4 regions of the Bradyrhizobium sp. DN3 genome follow, and region 2 is predicted to be linked to each of the others. Evidence: predicted binding sites of a transcription regulator. Region 2 holds the regulator's gene; each other region holds the start of a gene.
The links. The regulator PhoB, encoded in region 2, activates phosphate uptake and scavenging genes when phosphate is short. The targets are predictions, from matches to a motif close to TGTCATNNANCTGTCAT.
Positions count from the first base shown of each region.

Region 1: AAE027_RS17600 (DUF47 domain-containing protein) is a predicted target of PhoB. The motif match lies at 2,742-2,758, and genes of this name have one in related genera.
Region 3: AAE027_RS33625 (YdcH family protein) is a predicted target of PhoB. The motif match lies at 1,563-1,579, and genes of this name have one in related genera.
Region 4: AAE027_RS35035 (DUF2794 domain-containing protein) is a predicted target of PhoB. The motif match lies at 1,974-1,990, and genes of this name have one in related genera.

Region 1 is NZ_JAULLN010000011.1:2,731-7,608, reverse strand. It holds gene AAE027_RS17615 (ABC transporter substrate-binding protein) at 1-746, shown strand, start outside; gene AAE027_RS17610 (branched-chain amino acid ABC transporter permease) at 811-1,674, shown strand; gene AAE027_RS17605 (branched-chain amino acid ABC transporter permease) at 1,676-2,644, shown strand; gene AAE027_RS17600 (DUF47 domain-containing protein) at 2,801-3,445, shown strand; gene AAE027_RS17595 (inorganic phosphate transporter) at 3,517-4,521, shown strand; gene sugE (quaternary ammonium compound efflux SMR transporter SugE) at 4,514-4,828, opposite strand.
Region 2 is NZ_JAULLN010000060.1:2,114-6,991, forward strand. It holds gene argF (ornithine carbamoyltransferase) at 1-337, opposite strand, end outside; gene AAE027_RS38905 (aspartate aminotransferase family protein) at 337-1,545, opposite strand; gene AAE027_RS38910 (GcrA family cell cycle regulator) at 2,014-2,526, shown strand; gene phoB (phosphate regulon transcriptional regulator PhoB) at 2,770-3,477, opposite strand; gene phoU (phosphate signaling complex protein PhoU) at 3,493-4,209, opposite strand; gene pstB (phosphate ABC transporter ATP-binding protein PstB) at 4,221-4,878, opposite strand, start outside.
Region 3 is NZ_JAULLN010000032.1:30,648-35,525, forward strand. It holds gene AAE027_RS33605 (GGDEF domain-containing protein) at 1-497, shown strand, start outside; gene AAE027_RS33610 (hypothetical protein) at 500-751, opposite strand; gene AAE027_RS33615 (hypothetical protein) at 773-991, opposite strand; gene AAE027_RS33620 (YdcH family protein) at 1,131-1,337, opposite strand; gene AAE027_RS33625 (YdcH family protein) at 1,666-1,845, shown strand; gene AAE027_RS33630 (NAD(P)/FAD-dependent oxidoreductase) at 1,951-3,054, opposite strand; gene AAE027_RS33635 (sensor domain-containing protein) at 3,257-4,878, shown strand, end outside.
Region 4 is NZ_JAULLN010000036.1:47,174-52,051, forward strand. It holds gene AAE027_RS35025 (Bax inhibitor-1/YccA family protein) at 1-659, shown strand, start outside; gene AAE027_RS35030 (GNAT family N-acetyltransferase) at 920-1,450, shown strand; gene AAE027_RS35035 (DUF2794 domain-containing protein) at 1,540-1,911, opposite strand; gene AAE027_RS35040 (DUF1223 domain-containing protein) at 2,499-3,275, opposite strand; gene acnA (aconitate hydratase AcnA) at 3,497-4,878, opposite strand, start outside.

The DNA.
Region 1 (4,878 bases), on a different contig from region 2:
TGGTGAAGGCCGGCGGCGACACCTGGTACTTTCTGACCGCCGACTACGCCTTTGGTCACGCGCTCGAGCGCGACACCGCTGCGGTGGTGGTCAAATCAGGCGGCAAGGTGATCGGGAGTGTCAAGCATCCGCTCAATACCGCGGACTTCTCCTCGTTCCTCCTGCAGGCGCAGGCGTCGAAAGCGAAGATTATCGGTATGGCGAACGCCGGTGGCGACACCACCAACACGATCAAGCAGGCGGCGGAATTCGGCATCGTTGCAGGCGGCCAGAAGCTCGCCGGGCTTCTGCTGTTCATCACCGACGTCCATGCGCTCGGATTGAAAGTGGCGCAGGGGCTGAACTTCACCGAAACCTTCTATTGGGATTTGAACGACGGCACCCGGGCCTTCTCCAAGCGTTTCTCCGAAAAGATGAAGAACAAGGCGATGCCTTCGATGGTGCAGGCCGGCGTCTATTCGGGCCTGATCCATTATTTCAAGACGCTGGAAGCGTTGGGTGGCAATCCGCACGATGGCGCCAAGGTCGTCGCCAAGATGAAGGAAATTCCGACGGACGATCCACTGTTCGGCAAGGGCACGATCCGCGCGGACGGCCGCAAGCTCCATCCCGCCTATCTGTTCGAGGTCAAGAAGCCCGAGGAATCCAAGGGGCCGTGGGACTACTACAAGCTGATCGGCACGACGGCGGCAGACCAGGCTTTCAGGCCGCTTTCGGAAAGCGCCTGTCCGCTGGTGAAGAAGTAGTACCGACAGCGTCCGCTGGCGGGCACCGTCGTCAACAAAACGGGACTGGGTACGAGATCGATCGATGCAGGCTCTATACGCTCAGCTACTGGTGGGACTGATCAACGGCTCGTTCTACGCGCTGCTCAGTCTCGGGCTTGCCGTGATCTTCGGCATGCTCAACATCATCAATTTCGCCCATGGCGCGCTCTACATGATGGGCGCGTTCGTCGCCTATTTCCTGTTGAGCCTCGGCGGCATCAACTATTGGTGGGCGTTGCTGCTCGCGCCCATCATCGTCGGCATCTTCGGCATGATCCTGGAGCGGACCATGCTGCAATGGCTGACCGGGCTCGATCATCTCTACGGCCTGCTCCTGACCTTCGGCATTGCGCTGATCGTGCAGGGCGTGTTCCAGAACTACTTCGGCTCCTCTGGTCTGCCTTATGCCATTCCGGACCAGCTCAGGGGCGGCATGAATCTCGGCTTCATGTTCTTACCCGTCTATCGCGGCTGGGTCGTCGTGTTCTCGCTGGCGGTGTGCCTTGCGACCTGGTTCCTGATCGAGAAGACCCAGCTCGGCGCTTACCTGCGCGCCGCCACTGAAAACCCGACGCTGGTGCGCGCCTTCGGCATCAACGTACCGCGCATGATCACGCTGACTTACGGTCTCGGTGTCGGCCTTGCCGCGCTCGCCGGCGTGCTCTCGGCGCCGATCAATCAGGTGCGGCCGCTGATGGGCGCCGACCTCATCATCGTCGTGTTCGCGGTAGTCGTGATCGGCGGCATGGGATCGATCATGGGCTCCATCATCACCGGCTTTGCGCTCGGCGTGATCGAGGGCCTGACCAAGTATTTCTACCCCGAGGCCTCCAACACCGTCGTGTTCGTGCTGATGGTGCTGGTGCTCTTGGTGAAGCCAACGGGATTGACGGGAAGGGCAGCCTGATATGACGACCCTGACGGACGACACGCTGCCGACAACCCCTCGCGCCATGCGCGACGAGATGATCGTGTTCGTGGTGATGGCGCTGCTGTTGGCGGCGGTGCCGTTCACGGGAGTCTATCCGTTCTTCGTGATGCAGGCGCTGTGCTTTGCGCTGCTCGCCTGCGCTTTCAATCTGCTGGTCGGCTATGGCGGGCTGCTGTCGTTCGGCCACGCCATGTTCCTGGGAACCGCGGGCTATTGCAGTGCGCATGCGCTGAAGGTGTGGGCGCTGCCGCCCGAGCTCGGCATCCTCGTCGGCATCGCTGCGGCGTTCGTGCTGTCGATCATCACCGGCTACATCTCGATCCGCCGCCAGGGCATCTATTTCTCGATGATCACCCTGGCGCTGTCGCAGCTCCTGTACTTCATCTACCTCCAGGCGCCGTTCACCCACGGCGAGGACGGCATCCAGGGCATCCCGCAAGGGCACATGTTCGGCGTGTTCGATCTGTCCAAGCCGACGGTGCTTTATTACGTCGTGCTGGTCGGCTTCCTCGCCGGCTTCCTCTTGATCTTCCGCATCATCAACTCGCCATTCGGCGAGGTGCTGAAGTCGATCCGCGAGAACGAGCAGCGGGCGATCTCGCTCGGCTACCGCACCGACCAGTACAAGTTCCTGGCCTTCATCCTGTCGGGCACGCTGGCCGGCTTTGCCGGGGCGCTGAAAGTATTCGTGGCGCAGAACGCCTCGCTCACCGACGTGCACTGGTCGATGTCGGGCGAAGTCGTGCTGATGACGCTGGTCGGTGGCCTCGGAACCATTTTCGGTCCCGTGATCGGCGCCTTCGTGATCATCGCCATGCAGCAATATCTGGCGGGCTTCGGCCAGTGGGTGACGGTGATCCAGGGTGGGATCTTCGTGATCTGCGTGCTCACCTTCCGCCGCGGCGTCATTGGTGAAATCGCGCATTACTTCCGGAGATCGCTCTAAGTAGCTGATTTTAAATCGATTTACCGGTCGCTTGAAAGCGGTGGATGACCCGGCTCCGCGGGCGCGAGATGACACGCGCGTGGATCGAAAATGGTCTATGACAGTTTCATGACGGCCCTTCCGGGCCGGGCCATTTCCAACCGGTAGCCTGTCCCCATGATGCGATGGTTTCGTGCTTTCCTGCCCAAGGAAGAACGGTTCTTCGACCTGTTCGACCGTCATGCCCAGACCGTGATCCAGGGCTCGATCGCGCTCCAGGGCATGCTCAACGGGGGCGAGGAGACGCCGGTCTATTGCCAGCGCGTCAATCAGTTCGAGAACGACGCCGATAACATCACCCGCGAGGTGCTGACGGCAGTGCGCCGTACCTTCATCACCCCGTTCGACCGCGGCGACATCAAGAACCTGATCACCTCGATGGACGACGCCATCGACCAGATGCAGCAGACGGCGAAGGCCGTGATGCTGTTCGAGGTCCGCGCCTTCGAGCCGCCGATGCGCGAGATCGGCGGGCTTCTGATCGAATGCGCCAATCTGGTGGGACGCGCGCTGCCGCTGATGCAGTCGATCGGCCCGAACGTCGCCATGCTGAGCGCGATCACGGAAGAGCTGGGCAAGCTGGAGGGCCGTGTCGACGACCTCCACGACATCGGGCTGAAGGAGCTGTTCCTCAAGCATCGCAACGGCAACGCGATGGACTTCATCGTCGGTGTCGAGATCTACGACCATCTCGAAAAGGTTGCCGACCGCTTTGATGACGTCGCCAACGAGATCAACAGCATCGTCATCGAGCAAGTGTAGCGCATGATGCGGAAAAGTGTGCCGCGGTTTTCCGATCAAATCATGCGTAAGCTTTAAGGCAGGGCCGCGCCGTGGATGCTGCGTTGGGTTTTCCCGTCCTGGTCGGCTTGATCGCCGTCGCGCTGCTGTTCGATTTCCTGAACGGCCTGCATGACGCCGCCAATTCGATCGCGACCATCGTCTCGACCCGCGTGTTGCGGCCCCAATTCGCGGTGTTCTGGGCCGCGTTCTTCAATTTCGTCGCCTTCATGGTGTTCGGGCTGCACGTCGCCCAGACCATCGGCACCGGCATCATCGATCCCTCGATCGTCGACGCCCAGGTGATCTTCGCGGCCTTGGTCGGTGCCATCGTCTGGAACATCGTGACCTGGGCGCTCGGCATCCCGTCCTCCTCATCGCATGCGCTGATCGGCGGCCTCGTCGGCGGCGGCATGGCCAAGGCGGGCATTTCGGCGGCGGTGTGGAGCGGATTGTCCAAGACGGTGCTGGCGATCGTGCTGTCGCCGCTGGTCGGCTTCCTGCTCGCGATGATGCTGGTGGCGATCGTGTCCTGGGCCTCGGTGCGCTCGACACCGTTCGCAGTCGACCGCGCCTTCCGCATCCTGCAATTCGCCTCCGCCTCGCTCTATTCGCTCGGCCACGGCGGCAATGATGCGCAGAAGACCATGGGTATCATCGCGGTGCTGCTCTATTCGCAGGGCCATCTCGGCAGCGAATTCTCCGTACCGTTCTGGGTGGTGCTGTCCTGCCAGGCCGCGATGGCGCTGGGCACGCTGATGGGTGGCTGGCGCATCGTCCGCACCATGGGCCTGCGCATCACCAAATTGACCCCGATGCAGGGCTTTTGCGCCGAGACCGGCGGCGCTGCGACCCTGTTCATGGCGACCTTCCTCGGCGTTCCCGTCTCGACCACCCACACCATCACCGGCGCCATCGTCGGCGTCGGCGCCGCCCGCCGTGTCTCGGCGGTGCGCTGGAATGTCGCGAGCTCGATCGTCTATGCCTGGGTGATCACGATCCCGGCCGCGGCAATCGTGGCCGCGCTGAGCTGGTGGGCGGTCCAGATCGTCAAGTAACGAGCTTCAATCCGATAATTCCGAAGATGATCAAGGCGATGCTGGCGAGCCGGAAAGCGGTCGCGGGCTCATCGAACAGGATGATGCCCAGCGTCGCGGTGCCGACCGCGCCGATTCCGGTCCAGACTGCGTAGGCGGTTCCGACGGGCAGTGATTTGAGAGCAACCCCGAGCAGGATGATGCTGCCGGCCATGGCCGCGAGCGTGACGACCGACGGAACAAACTTGCTAAAGCCCTCGGTATATTTCAGGCCGATCGCCCAGGTGATCTCGAGAAGACCGGCGACGAACAAGATGCTCCAGGCCATGACGACCCTCCGTGCAAGGCAGGGCCGTCCCCGCAGGCAATGACCTATGA
Region 2 (4,878 bases):
GCGCCTCGTGATTGAGGATGCGGATCATGATGGCGTCGACATAGCGCGACAGCACGCGCGCGGTGTCGGCGATGGTCTCGCCACGGCCCAGCTGCATTTCGGCACCGGTGAGCATGATGGGCTCGCCGCCGAGCTGGCGCATGGCGACGTCGAACGACACCCGCGTCCGCGTCGAGGGGCGCTCGAAGATCATCGCCAGCGTCTTGCCTTCGAGCGGCCTGACCGGCTGATGCGCCTTCTGCTTCGCCTTCATGGCCGAGGATGCGGCGAGCATGCGCTTGAGCTCCGACAGCGGGAGCTCGTTGATGTCGAGGAAGTGCTTTGGCGACTTGCTCATTAGCTTGCCGCCCGCTTGGTCTGACTGGACGAGATCGCCGTGCAGGCGCGCTCGAGCCGCCCGATGCTGTCCTCGATCTCGGCTTCGGTGACGATCAGAGGCGGCAGAAAGCGCACGACATTGTCGCCGGCGCCGACGGTGAGCAGTTTTTCGTGGCGCAAGGCGGCAACGAGATCACCCGAAGGCACGACCGCCTTGATGCCGATCAGGAGACCCTCGCCCCGCACTTCGCTGACGACATCAGGATGGCGATCGATCACGGAGGCGAGCTTCTGCTTGAGCAGCAGCGACATCTTCTGCACGTGGTCGAAGAAGCCAGGCTTGAGCATGACGTCGAGCACGGCGTTCGCAGCAGAGATCGCGAGCGGATTGCCGCCGAAGGTCGAGCCGTGCGATCCGGGCGTCATGCCGGAGGCCGCTTCCGCGGTCGCAAGGCAAGCACCGATCGGAAAGCCGCCACCGAGCGCCTTCGCCAGCGACATCACGTCGGGCGTGACGCCGAGACGGCGATGCGCGAACAGATCGCCGGTGCGGCCCATGCCGGTCTGCACCTCGTCGAACGCGAGCAACAGGCCCTTCTCGTCGCAGAGCTGACGCAGCGCCTTGAGGAACGCGGGTGTCGACGAACGCACACCGCCCTCGCCCTGGATCGGCTCGATCAGGATGCCGGCGGTCTGCGGACCGATCGCCTTCTTCACGGCCTCGATATCGCCATGCGGGACCTGGTCGAAGCCGTCCATCGGCGGGCCGAAACCTTCGAGATATTTTGCCGAGCCCGTCGCAGCCAGCGTCGCCAGCGTACGGCCATGGAAAGCGCCCTCGAAGGTGATCATGCGATAGCGATCGGGATGGCCTTTGGCAGCGTGATAGCGCCGCACGACCTTGATCACGCATTCCAGCGCTTCGGCGCCCGAATTACAGAAGAACACGAAGTCCGCGAAACTCTCGTTGCACAGACGCGTTGCAAGCCGTTCGCCATCCGGACTCTGGAACAGGTTCGACATGTGCCAGAGCTTCGTCGCCTGCTCCTGCAACGCCTTGACCAGCGCGGGATGGGCATGGCCGAGCGCGTTCACCGCAACGCCCGACGTGAAATCGAGATAGCGATCGCCATTGGTCGCGATCAGCCAGCAGCCTTCGCCGCGCTCGAAACCAAGGTCGGCCCTGGCGAAAACGGGAAGCAGATGCGGCGCGGCGCTGTTGGTCATGACCATCACTTGGATGTTGCATTTGAAAGTTGAGACCTGCCTGGCGTGCCTTGCGCAGCGCACCATTGACCGGTCCGGAAAACGAAACGTGCCGCCTTTTAAGGGCGGCACGCGGCACTATCTTATGCCTGGCAAGACCGGTGTCAATGCCGCCCGGAAAGCCTCGCGAAACGCTGAATCCGTAGTCTTGCGGTGCCGATTTTGCGGGGTTTTCACCACGGAACATGTGGAAGCGAGTCGGCGGACTCTTGCGCGGGAGTCACGCCATATTGTAGCGTTTGGCCTGTCAGATACGACATCTCGTGCAGCGGTTCTGATCCTCTAAGTCCTCATGTACCGGCGTAAACGTTCGGGCGTCAGTAGCGCGCCCGGCGAGCCTTAAGGGATTCTGGCGGCACGGGTTTTTCAAGGCTTAGGCATTCGCTGTGAGGCCCCAGGATGGCGGCGCGCAGCGAGGGAAAGGGTGCAATGACGGTTTTGACCTGGTCCGACGATCGCGTCGAGCAGCTGAAAAAGCTCTGGGAGGCCGGACTTTCGGCCAGCCAGATCGCGGCCGAGCTCGGCAATGTGACCCGCAATGCCGTGATCGGCAAAGTGCACAGGCTCGGCCTGTCGGGCCGCGCCAAGAGCCCATCTTCGGCCGCGCCGCGGCCGCGCAAGGCGCGCCCAGCACAGCACATGATGCGGGTGACCCGGCCGATCTCGCGCGGCAACACCGCGCTGGCGCAGGCCTTCGAGGTCGAGGTGGAGGTCGAACCGGTCACCTACGACAACGTGGTGCCGATGAGCCAGCGGCTGTCGCTGCTGGAATTGAACGAGGCAACCTGCCACTGGCCGGTCGGCGATCCCTCGAGCCCGGATTTCTTCTTCTGCGGCGGCAGGGCGCTGTCCGGCCTGCCCTACTGTGCCCAGCACTCGCGCGTCGCCTATCAGCCGGCCGCGGATCGCCGGCGGGCGCCGGCCAAGCCGAGCACGCGGTGAGTTCGTTCTGAGGCCAGAAATGAGCCGTCGTGCGATCGCGGCTCTACATGATCGGTGTCGTCCCGGCGAAGGCCGGGACCCATAGCCACCGAATGCCATTTGGCGAAGACTCTCAATGATGCGGCTGCACCGTGCAATCAAGACCGCGCCCAATCGATAGATCACGCGGTATGGGTCCCGGCCTTCGCCGGGACGACACGGAAATTGGGGCGACAGCTCGCTAACTCATCCCCACCAAACGCCTTACGTCTGCTCCGCTTTCGCAAACCGATCATCCAGCGCATAGCCGGCGCCGCGGACGGTGCGGATCGGGTCCTGCTCGCGGCCGAGATTGAGCAGCTTGCGCAGGCGGCCGATATGGACGTCCACGGTGCGCTCGTCGATATAGATGTCGCGGCCCCAGACGCTGTCGAGCAGCTGCTCGCGCGAGAACACGCGGCCGGGATGCTCCAGGAAGAACTCCAGCAGGCGATATTCGGTCGGGCCGAGATCGATCGGCCGGCCCGAGCGCGCCACCCGGCGCTTGTCGCGATCGAGCTCGATGTCGCCATAGGCGAGCACGGTGGCGAGCCGCTCCGGACTTGCGCGCCGCAGAAGGCCCTTCACGCGCGCGAGCAGCTCCGGCACCGAGAACGGCTTGACGATGTAGTCGTCGGCGCCGGTCGCAAGACCCCGCACCCGCTCGCTCTCCTCGCCGCGCGCGGTGAGCATGATGATCGGGAGCTGCTTGGTCTCGGGACGGGTGCGCAGCCGCCGGCACAGCTCGATGCCCGACAGTCCCGGCAGCATCCAGTCGAGCACGATCAGATCCGGGATGTGTTCCTTGAGGCGGGTGTCGGCGTCGTCGCCGCGCATCACCGTCTCCACGTCATAGCCGTCGCCTTCGAGGTTGTAACGGAGAAGCTCGGTGAGAGCTTCCTCGTCCTCAACCACCATAATGCGTGCGCCCATGTTGTCGTCGCTCCCTCAGGTATTCGGTACCGTCGTGGCGAAGGTCGTCATATCGCCCTTCGGCCGCTTGTCGGTGATCGCCTGACCCTCGATCATGTAGAACACGGTCTCGGCGATGTTGGTGGCGTGGTCGCCGATCCGCTCGATGTTCTTGGCGCAGAACATCAGATGGATGCAGAACGAGATGTTGCGCGGATCCTCCATCATGTAGGTGAGGAGTTCGCGGAACAGCGAGGTGCAGATGGCGTCGACTTCCTCATCGCCCTTCCACACCGCCATTGCCGCCGGCAGATCATGCGCGGCATAGGCGTCCAGCACCGACTTGACCTGCTGCTGCACGAGGTCGGTCATGTGCTCCAGGCCGCGAAACAGTTTTAGCGGATGGAAGTCCGTCTCCAGCGCCGCAACGCGCTTGCCCATGTTCTTGGCGAGGTCGCCGATGCGCTCGAGATCGGTGGCGACGCGCATGGCGCCGACGATCTCGCGCAGATCCACCGCCATCGGCTGGCGGCGGGCGATGGTGAGCACGGCGCGCTCCTCGATGCGCTTCTGCAGCGCATCGAGCTCGGCGTCGGTGGTGACGACGCGCTGACCGAGCGCGACGTCGCGGCGGATCAGAGCGTCGACGGAATCGACGATCATGCGCTCGGCGATGCCGCCCATCTCGGCGACCAGGCGGGTGAGCTCCTGGAGGTCGGTGTCAAAGGCCTTTGCGGTATGTTCAGTACCCATGTCCCGTCTCCTCAGCCGAACCGGCCGGTAATGTAATCCTGCGTACGCCGGTCGCTCGGCGACGTGAAGATCTTGCTGGTGTCGTCGAACTCGATCAGTTCGCCGAGATACATGAAGGCGGTCTTGTCGGAGACGCGCGCCGCCTGCTGCATGTTGTGGGTGACGATCGCGATCGTGTAGTTCTCGGACAGTTCCTGGATCAGCTCCTCGACCTTGGCGGTCGAGATCGGATCGAGCGCCGAGCAGGGCTCGTCGAACAAGATCACTTCAGGCCGCACCGCGACCGTGCGGGCGATGCAGAGGCGCTGCTGCTGGCCGCCGGAGAGCGACAGGCCCGAAGCGTTGAGCTTGTCCTTGACCTCGTTCCACAGCGCGCCGCCGCGCAGCGCCTTCTCGACCCGGTCGTCCATCTCCGACTTCGAGATCTTCTCGTAGAGGCGGATACCGAAGGCGATGTTCTCGTAGATCGTCATCGGGAACGGCGTCGGCTTCTGGAACACCATGCCGACGCGGGCGCGCAGCAGATTGAGGTCGAGCTTGGGGTCGAGAATGTTGGTCTGGTCGAGCATCAGCTGACCGGTGACGCGCTGGCCCGGATAGAGGTCGTACATCCGGTTGAAGATGCGCAGCAGGGTCGACTTGCCGCAGCCCGACGGGCCGATGAACGCC
Region 3 (4,878 bases), on a different contig from region 2:
CCGACACCGACTTCCTGCTCGAGATTCCGAACCGGCGCGGCTTCGAGCGCGAGCTCAACCGTGCCATTGCCTACATGAAGCGCTACCGCGCCAGCGGCGCGCTGATCGTGCTCGACGTCGATCGGCTGAAGCCGATCAACGATTCCTTCGGACACGCCGCCGGCGACGAGGTGCTGAAGGCGATTGCCGCGACGCTAACGCGGCAGGTCCGCGCCTCGGATATGGTCGGTCGTCTTGGCGGCGACGAGTTCGCGCTGCTGCTGTGGAATCTCAGCGAGACCGACGCCAAGGCGAAGGCCGCCATCCTCGAGCAGGCGATCGACGAACTATCTTTCACGTTTCAGGGCCGGCACGTGGCTGCGGGCGCTTCCGCTGGCGTGGCGCTGCTGGGGCCGCAGTCCGACGCAGGCCGCGCCCTCGAGGAAGCCGATGCCGCCATGTATGTGCGCAAGGCGCACCGGCGTCACGAGCCACGGATCAGGCCCGTCAGCAGCTGATCCTACAGCGTGGTGAGATCTTGCGGCACATTGCCGAACTTGCGCAGCAGTGTGGCGTCGCCGAATTCGCCGGTCATGGGATCGCCGCTGCGGCTGAACGCGATCGCGCCGATGTGACCGGCACCGCGCGACAAGATTTCGGCGCGCCGCAACGCGGCCGCCGAACTCTGGCACTCCTCTGCGGCGCCCGCGACGGGCGATCCGTCAGCATCGATCAGGAAGGGCATTGCAACGTAGTAGGTCACATCCGACATGGCGTTGCTCCGATGTTGAACTCAGGCGGCGCTGCTCTTGCTCCGCATCTTGCTGAGCGAGGTCTCCGGAATGCAGCCGGCGGAAATCGCCGCCTGCAATTCCGCCAGCTCGGCTTCCAGATATTCATTGGCCATGATCAGCGCCTTGATGGTGCTGCGCAGATTGCCGTCGCACATCGCGATCGCCTGATCGCAGGCTTGTTCATAATGGCTGTTGTCGAGAAGGGCGGTTGCCGACATCTGCGTTGTCCTTCTGCCTTTTCCTTGGCGTTTTCCCTGGCCTGTCTGGAGCCGGGACGTCCTGAATGTTCCTATTTTGTTCTTTTTGAGTCAAGCGAATTCAGATACGGCGAGCCACCGCGAAAGATCGGCGGAGGGCTCAGGCGATGATGTCGGGCGTGATCTGGTCTTCGATGAACGCGATGCGATCGCGCAACAAGAGCTTACGCTTCTTCAACCGCTGTAACCGCAACAGGTCGGGCGCGGGCGATTGATGCAGTGCATCGATCGCCGCATCGAGATCTCGGTGTTCCTGCTGCAACCGGGTGAGCTCGACTTCGAGCTCACGCTCGTTTTCATTGGTCATGTCTGCGGTGGCCGAAAACCGATAGGCGTGAGATCTGGGCTGTGGATGCCCTGTGGAAATTATCGTCCTTGCGCGGCGTGACCGCAAGCGATCTGCGGCCATTGCCCGCCTATCTCCCGCAACATATTTCTGCGAGTCGCTGCGTCGCTGCGCAGGCGCATTGATATCATGGATTTTTCTTGCGTGGTTCCTTACTCACGCTTCGTTACATATGAATTTTCAAAAATGACGCCGCGACGACGGATACCCATCGACAGAACGAATCGGTGATGTACAGTCTCTCGTCCGGATCGAATCCTGAGGTTCAACCCTACCGAGGAGGTTTCGAATGACAATTCAGGCACATCTTGTTGAATTGGAACGGAAGCACAAACTTCTCGAAAACGAATTGCACGAAGCTCTCGTGCACCTTTCAACAGACGACCTGCAAATTGTTGAGTTGAAGCGCCGGAAGTTGATGGTCAAGGACCAGATCGAGCGTCTGAAGCAAGGCGACACGCTCCACTAGTGACCCCCGTAACAGCGTAGAGTTGATCGTACCCTTTCAAGCGGGGATGAGTGCCTTTGCGCTCACCCCTGCTGCAATGTGCGTCGTGCAAATTATGCGCGGCGCCTAGATGTCTGCGAGTTCGGCGACGTGATCGGCGATCGCAAGCGACGACGTCAGTCCCGGCGATTCGATGCCGAACAGGTTGATCAAGCCTGCGACGCCGTGATCGCGCGGGCCCTGCATCAGAAAATCCTGCGTGGCCACCGCCGGCGGCACGATCTTCGGGCGAATGCCTGAATAGCTCGGCATCAACGCCCCGTCGGGCAGCGTCGGCCAGTATTTACGGATCGCGGGATAGAAGCGCTCGGCGCGTGACGGATCGACCTCGTAATTGATCGTCTCGATCCACTCGACGTCAGGGCCGAAGCGGGCCTGCCCTGCCATGTCCAGCGTCAGGTGCACCCCTAACCCGCCGGGCTCGGGCACCGGGTAGATCAGGTGCGAGAACGGCGCCCTTGCATTGCAGCTGAAGTAATTTCCCTTGGCAAGATAGGCCGGCGGAATCCGGTCCAGCGGTATGCCGTCGATGTTGCGCGCCACCGTCGTTGCCGAGAGCCCCGCAGCATTGATGAGCAGGTCGCATTGCAGCGTCATCGGCGCCTCGCCGCCAGCCTCGATCTCGATACCGCCGGCGGCTGCCTTGGCACGGACCAGTGGCGTGTGGAACGCGAAGGCCGCGCCGGCCTCCTCGGCTTCGCCGCGCAGCGAGAGCATGTAGGCGTGGCTGTCGATGATGCCGGTCGACGGCGACAGCAGCGCGGCGTCACAGGCGAGCGCCGGCTCCAGCGCGCGTGCGGCCTCGCCCGAAAGCAGCTGCATGTCGAGCACGCCGTTGGCCTCGGCATGTGCCTTGATCGATTGCAGCTTCTCCGTCTCTTTCGCGCTGGTCGCGACGATCAGCTTGCCGCAATTTTTGTGCGGGATGCCGCGCTCGGCGCAGTAGCGGTAGAGCGCGTGCTTGCCGCCGACGCACATGCGCGCCATCCAGCTGCCGGCGCGGTAGTAGATGCCGGCATGGATCACCTCGCTATTGCGTGACGAGGTGATGGTGCCGATGGCCTCGGCTTCCTCGAGCACGATGACCTCGCGTCCAGCCTGCGCGAGCCGCCGAGCCACCGCGAGCCCGACCACGCCGGCTCCGATGACGACGCAATCGACTTTATCCATGGTCGTGCAGGACGTCCGCTGGAAGCGCCGGTGGCAGCGGCTCTGGAATCGAGGGCGCGCGGCCGTTCTCCGTTAAGGAAGCATTTATCATGTCAGGGCAATTGCCGTATTTCGCGTCAAATTTTTCCGTTGCACGTACAGGCGTTTACCCGATCCAAACCCGTGAAGCCAGACAATCCGACGTTGAAATCGCGGGTGGCTGATGGCTGAGAAGAACTGGCACGTGGGCAGCACGCTTCCGATCGCTGTGCAGGCCATCCTGTGCCTGGCCGGCGCGGTCGCGCCCGCACGCGCCTTTGCGCTGTCGGACAGCTTCACCGCTCCAGGTGATCTCGCCAAGCTCGATCCCAGCGTGATCTGGGAAGTCCTGATCGCGGGCATCGTCGTCTGCTCGTTCCTCGCCGCGATCGCGCTGTGGATCCATTCCTCGCTGCGCCGGACCAGGCGCTTGCAGCTGCGGCGCAATGCCTTCGTCTCCTCCGCCATGAACAATCTCAACCAGGGCGTGGTGATGACGGACGCGCAGCGGCGCGTCATCTTCTGCAACGACCGCTATCTCGATATCTATGGCCTGACGCGGTCGGATGTCCGGGCCAACATGAATGGCTACGAACTCCTCGCGCTGCGACGCAAGCGCGGGGTGCTCGGCGGCGCCTCCGACGACGAGTTCTACGAGAAGGCGGCAAGCAGCAACGGTTTGATCACCGAATTGCCGGATGGACGGGCCATCCTGGTGAAATTTCACGTGCTGCCGAACGGCGGCTCGGTGGCGACGCATCTCGACGTCAGCGAACAGCGCAGGCTGTCGCAGCAGCTCGCCTCCACCAAGCAGTTCCTGGAAACGGTGCTGGACCACGTGCCGGCCTGTGTTGCCGCGAAGAACATCGAGGACGGCTGCTACATCTTTGCGAACACCGCCTATGAGTGCTTCTGGGGCTTCTCGCGGGATCATGTCGTCGGCAAGAATGCGCGCGAGCTGTTTGCGCCAGCGTCAGCGGCCAGCATCGAGGCGGCCGACCGGGCGGCGCTCAATTCGCCGGACGGCCAGTTCCGCAACGAATTCGAGGTCGAGCGTGGCGCGGAGCGGCGCATGGTCGCCTCGATCCGGATCGCGGTCCGCAATGAAAGCAATCGGCCCGGATTCTTGCTGCTGGTCTTCGAGGACATCACCGACCGCCGCTCACTGTCGCAGGAGCTGGAGAGCACCAAGAAGTTCCTCGAACTCGTGGTCGACAACATCCCGGTGGCGCTGATCGTCGAGCAGGTCAAGGATGGCCGCTATCTGCTCGCCAACCGCAGCGCCGAGACGATTCTCAACCGCAGGCGCGAGGAGGCCACGGGCCTGACCGCCGCCGATATCTTCAATCCCAAGGAAGCCAAGCTGATCATCGCGCGCGACGAGGCCGCGATCAAGAAGCGCGGGATGATCACCGAGGAGCATCCGATCTCCACCAAGGACGGCCTGCGGCTGTTCCTGACCCGCCGCGCCACTGTGCTCAGCGATGCCGGCGAGCCGCAATATCTGATCAAGACCCACGAGGACGTCACCGATCGCCGGCAGACCGAGTCGCGCATGGCGCATATGGCCTATCACGACGGCCTCACCGACCTGCCGAATCGCGCCGCCTTCCTCCAGGCGCTGACCCAGATGATCGAGGCCTGCGAAGGCACCGGCGAGGAGTTCGCCGTCCTCTGCGTCGACCTCGACGGCCTCAAGGAGGTCAACGATGTCTTCGGCCATGCGCTCGGTGACAAGCTCCTGATCGAGGTGGCCCAGCGGCTCCAGGATTCGGCGCGCGGCGGCGTGGTGGCGCGCCTGTCCGG
Region 4 (4,878 bases), on a different contig from region 2:
TCACGGGCCTTGCCGCGCTCGGCGTCTACATGGCCGCCGTGACGGACGTCCCGACGCCGGAAGCCGTCCGCGTCGGCAAGCTGTTCCTGACGCCATTCGGCTACGCGATGTTCGTGAGCCCCCTGAAGTGGCTGTTCATGCTGGCGCCGCTCGCGATGGTGTTCGTGATCTCGGCGGGCATCAACCGTCTGGCACCCTCGACGGCCCAGATCCTGTTCTGGGTGTTCTCGGCGCTGATGGGCATCTCGCTGTCGTCGATCTTTTTGGTGTTCACGCACACCTCGATCGTGCGGGTGTTCTTCATCACCGCGGCGACCTTCGGTGCGCTCAGCCTCTACGGCTACACCACCAAGCGTGACCTGACCGGAATGGGCTCGTTCCTGTTCATGGGCCTGATCGGCATCATCATTGCAAGCCTGGTGAACCTGTTCCTGGCGAGCTCGATGCTGCAGTTCATCGTGTCGGTGGTCGGCGTGCTGGTGTTCGCGGGCCTCACCGCCTGGGATACCCAGCGGCTGAAGAACGACTACATCTACGGCTACGCCTCGGCCGGCGGTGACATCGCAGAGCGTGCGGCCATCACCGGCGCGCTGTCGCTGTACCTGAACTTCATCAACCTGTTCACGCTGCTGTTGCAGCTCCTCGGCCAGCGCGACTAACGCCAGAACGAGGGAACGACATGAACCCCGGCCGTAAGGCCGGGGTTTTTGTTTGTGGCGGGGCTGTACCCACAGGCACCGTCATTGCGAGGAGCTCTTGCGACGAAGCAATCCAGAGTGCCTCCACGGATGCATTTCTGGATTGCTTCGCGGAGCCTGTCATCGGGCCGCGCGTTGCGCGGACCCGGTGGCTCGCAATGACGCCGGAGAAGCAGCGCAGCCCCTTCCAGCGGCCGCGGGAAGCCTCTAATCTTCTCCCCATGTCCGCACCTGAAATCAGGCCCACCGCCGAGGCCGACCTTCCCGCCATCACCGCCATCTATCAGCAGGCCGTCCGCGAGGGCACCGCGACGTTCGAGCTGGAGCCGCCCGACCTTGCCGAGATGACGCGGCGTTATCGCGCGCTGATCGACGGCGGCTATCCCTATTTCGTCGCCATCCTCGATCGTCGCGTCGCCGGCTATGCCTATGCCGGGGCCTACCGGCCGCGGCCGGCCTATCGCTTCACGGTCGAGAATTCGATCTATCTCGATCCCTCCTTCCACCGCCGCGGTGTCGGCTCGCTGCTGCTGGAGCGGCTGATCACCGAATGCGAGACGCGCGGCTTCCGTCAGATGATCGCCGTGATCGGCGATTCCGCCAATGCCGGCTCGATCGGCGTTCACACCAAGAGCGGCTTCAAGATGATCGGCACGCATCCCAATGTCGGGCTGAAATTCGGCCGCTGGCTGGATACGGTGATGATGCAACGTGACCTCGGCGAGGGCGCGCGCACGGTGCCGGGGAAGTAGATGCCGTAGCCCGGGTGAGCGAAGCGATACCCGGGAACGGTGCAAGCAAAGTCCCGGATGTCGCTTCGCTCATCCGGGCTACGAAAGCCTCACACCACCGCCAGCTTCCGATCGATCACCAGCAGGACGCGTTCGAGCTCGTGGCCGCGGCGCAGGATCAGGCCGGTCGCCGAGATCACGCTGTACATGCCCTGCTTGCGCGCAAGCCGCGGGTCCTTCTCGATCCGATAGATCGGCACTTCCGAGGCGCGGCGATAGACCGAGAACACGGCGCGGTCCTTCAGGAAGTCGATAGCGTAGTCGCGCCACTCGCCGTCGGCGACCATGCGGCCGTAGAGATTGAGAATCCGGTGCAGCTCGAGGCGGTTGAACGTCACCCGATTCGGCTGCGTCGTCGCAGCGGCGGGGCGCGCCGCCGCGCGCTGCTCGCTCGGCTCGGCATCCTCCGACATCAGATTCATGGGAAGCGCCTCCTCATCGCACGGCATGACCCGCGTCCGCGACAACCGGAACCTCTGGCATCATGACAGTTGCATGATTGCGCCAACCGGTCCCTACCGCAAGGGGCCTCCCCGTTCGACTCATCGAATCGGGACACACGCAATGGTGGAACTTTGTCGCGGCAAACCGTCACGGGATCGTTAGCAGGAATCATAGTGTCGCCGCTTTTCCGCCTAGCGACTGCCGCCCTGCACTGCGAAAAGGCTCACGTGCGTTGGCCCGGTCCTTCGGTTCCGGATTCCTCAGCCCCCAGCCCCCCGGGGTCGACAGGATCGGGTCTGTACGCGCGACAAGGAGGGCCAACGCAAGTTGGTCCTTTTTTGTTTGTGTCGGGATGTTTCCGGCTCGCCGAGCCTTCTCTCTCTCTCTCTCTCTCTCCTCATGCACCGGCTCTCCCCCTCATCCTGAGGGCCGCGCTCACGCGGCGTCTCGGAGGATAGAAAGGCCGAGCTGCATCCGCCGGGCCTGCATGGTTCGAGACGCGCGCAAGGGCGCGCTCCTCACCATGGGGAGTTAGAGCGAGTGCGAGGCTGGTGCGCGCGTGAAATCAGTGCAGCGACGTGTACGCCGCGCCCAGCATCGCACCCGGCTTCTCTCGGTTGCCATCCTGAACATAGACCACCGCGCCGTCGACGCCGTCGCGCGTGAGGTTCTCGATCGGCACCGTCCAGCTTTCCGGACGGCCGGTCCAGTCGCCGACCTTGAGCAGGTTGCGCACCACGTTGTGGTAGGTGATCTGCTGTCCGCGATTTTCGCCGCGGGTGATCGTGATCGGCACCGACTTGGCGATCGAGCAGATCCAGACCTCGCCATGCGAGACCGTGGGCTCGTTGCTCGCGGCGACGGAGACGCTGATCTGCTTGCCCGCAAGCGACATCGTCACCGGCACGCTCATCACGCCCATGCCCTTGTCGGTCTTGCCGATCGCATTCTCGATGCCGGTGCGATCGCTGCCGATGACATGGGTCGAGCCATTGACGACGACCTGCGGCGTGTAGACCTCGCGGTCGCCGCGCATGCGCGAGTAAGCACGCTGCCGCGCAGAGAACCGCGAATCGGCCAGCGTGTCCTTCCAGCCGAGATAGTCCCAATAGTCGATCGGCATGCTCAGCGCGATGACCGAGGGATCCTTGGAGAGATCGCCGATGATCTTGTCGGCGGGCGGGCAGGACGAGCAGCCCTGCGAGGTAAACAATTCGACAACGGCGCGGGGATCAGCCTCGGCAGGGCGGATGACGGCGACGATCGCACAGATGCCGAGAGCACCCGACCAGAGGGCACTGGACCAACGTGAAATCGGATGAGAAGCCGTCATTGTTGTCATGTCGAACGCCGCACACCATTGCTCGTGAGAGGGAATCTTATCGCCTGATGGTCACCGTAATCTTACGGGGCGCAGCACATTCTTCCGTCCAGGAGGAGGTTTTCCACCGGCCGGGCCCATCCGAAACGTGCCGCAAAACGCGCGAAGGCGGCCTTTTGATAGGCCGCCTTCGTTCTGGCTTCTACTCACTTCGCAGTGAGCCATCGTTCACAAATCCGCGCTTACGCCGCGAGCTTGCGCAAGACGTAATGGAGGATGCCGCCATTGCGGTAGTAATCGAGCTCGTCCAGCGTATCGATGCGGCAAAGCAGCGAAACGCGCTGCAACGAACCGTCGCCGGAGACGATCTCCGCGGTTAGCTTCTGGCGCGGCTTGAGGTCGCCGACGAGGCCGCGCAACGTGACCTTCTCGTCACCCTTCAGACCCAGCGACTGCCAGGAAGTGCCGTCCTCGAAGGTCAGCGGCAGCACGCCCATGCCGACCAGGTTCGAACGGTGGATGCGCTCGAAGCTCTGGCAGATCACGGCGCGAACGCCGAGCAGGCGCGTGCCCTTCGCGGCCCAGTCGCGCGAGGAGCCGTTGCCATATTCGGCGCCGGCGAACACCACCAGCGGCACCTTCTCTTCCTGGTACTTCATCGCGGCGTCATAGATCGACATCTGCTCGCCGTCCGGCCAGTGCTTGGTCAGACCGCCCTCGGGAATGTTGCCGTCGGCGCCCTTCAGCATGAAGTTCTTGATGCGGATGTTGGCGAAGGTGCCACGCATCATCACTTCGTGGTTGCCGCGGCGCGTGCCGTACTGATTGAAGTCCGCGGGGCGCACCTGATGCTCGCTGAGATATTTGCCGGCGGGCGAGGTGAGCTTGATCGAGCCGGCCGGCGAGATGTGGTCGGTGGTGATCTTGTCGCCGAACATGGCGAGGATGCGCGCCTCGACGATGTCGGTGACCGGCTCCGGCTCCTTCTTCATGCCGTCGAAATAGGGCGGGTTCTGCACATAGGTCGAAGACATGTTCCAGCGATAGGTTTCGCTCTCGACCGTCTTGATCTTGCGCCAGTTGGTGTCGCCCTTGAACACATCGGCATACTTCTTCTTGAAGATCGACGCGGTCACGAACTTCTTCATGAAGGCGTTGATCTCCTTCGTCGTCGGCCAGATGTCCTTCAGGTACACCGGCTTGCCGTCCTTGCCCTCGCCGAGCGGCTCCGTGGCGAGATTCTTGGTCACGCTGCCCGCGAGCGCGTGCGCGACGACCAGCGGCGGCGAGGCCAGATAATTCGCCTGCACGTCCGGCGAGACGCGGCCTTCGAAATTGCGGTTACCTGAGAGCACGGCAGCGGCGACGATGCCGTTGTCGTTGATCGACTTCGAGATCTCTTCCGGCAGCGGACCGGAATTGCCGATGCAGGTGGTGCAGCCGAAGCCGACCAGGTTGAAGCCGACCTTGTCGAGATCTTTCTGCAGACCGGAATCGGCGAGATAGCCCGCGACCACCTGGCTGCCCGGGGCAAGCGAGGTCTTCACCCACGGTTTGGCCTTGAGGCCCTTCGCTGCCGCGTTGCGCGCAAGCAGGCCGGCGCCGATCAGCACGCTCGGATTCG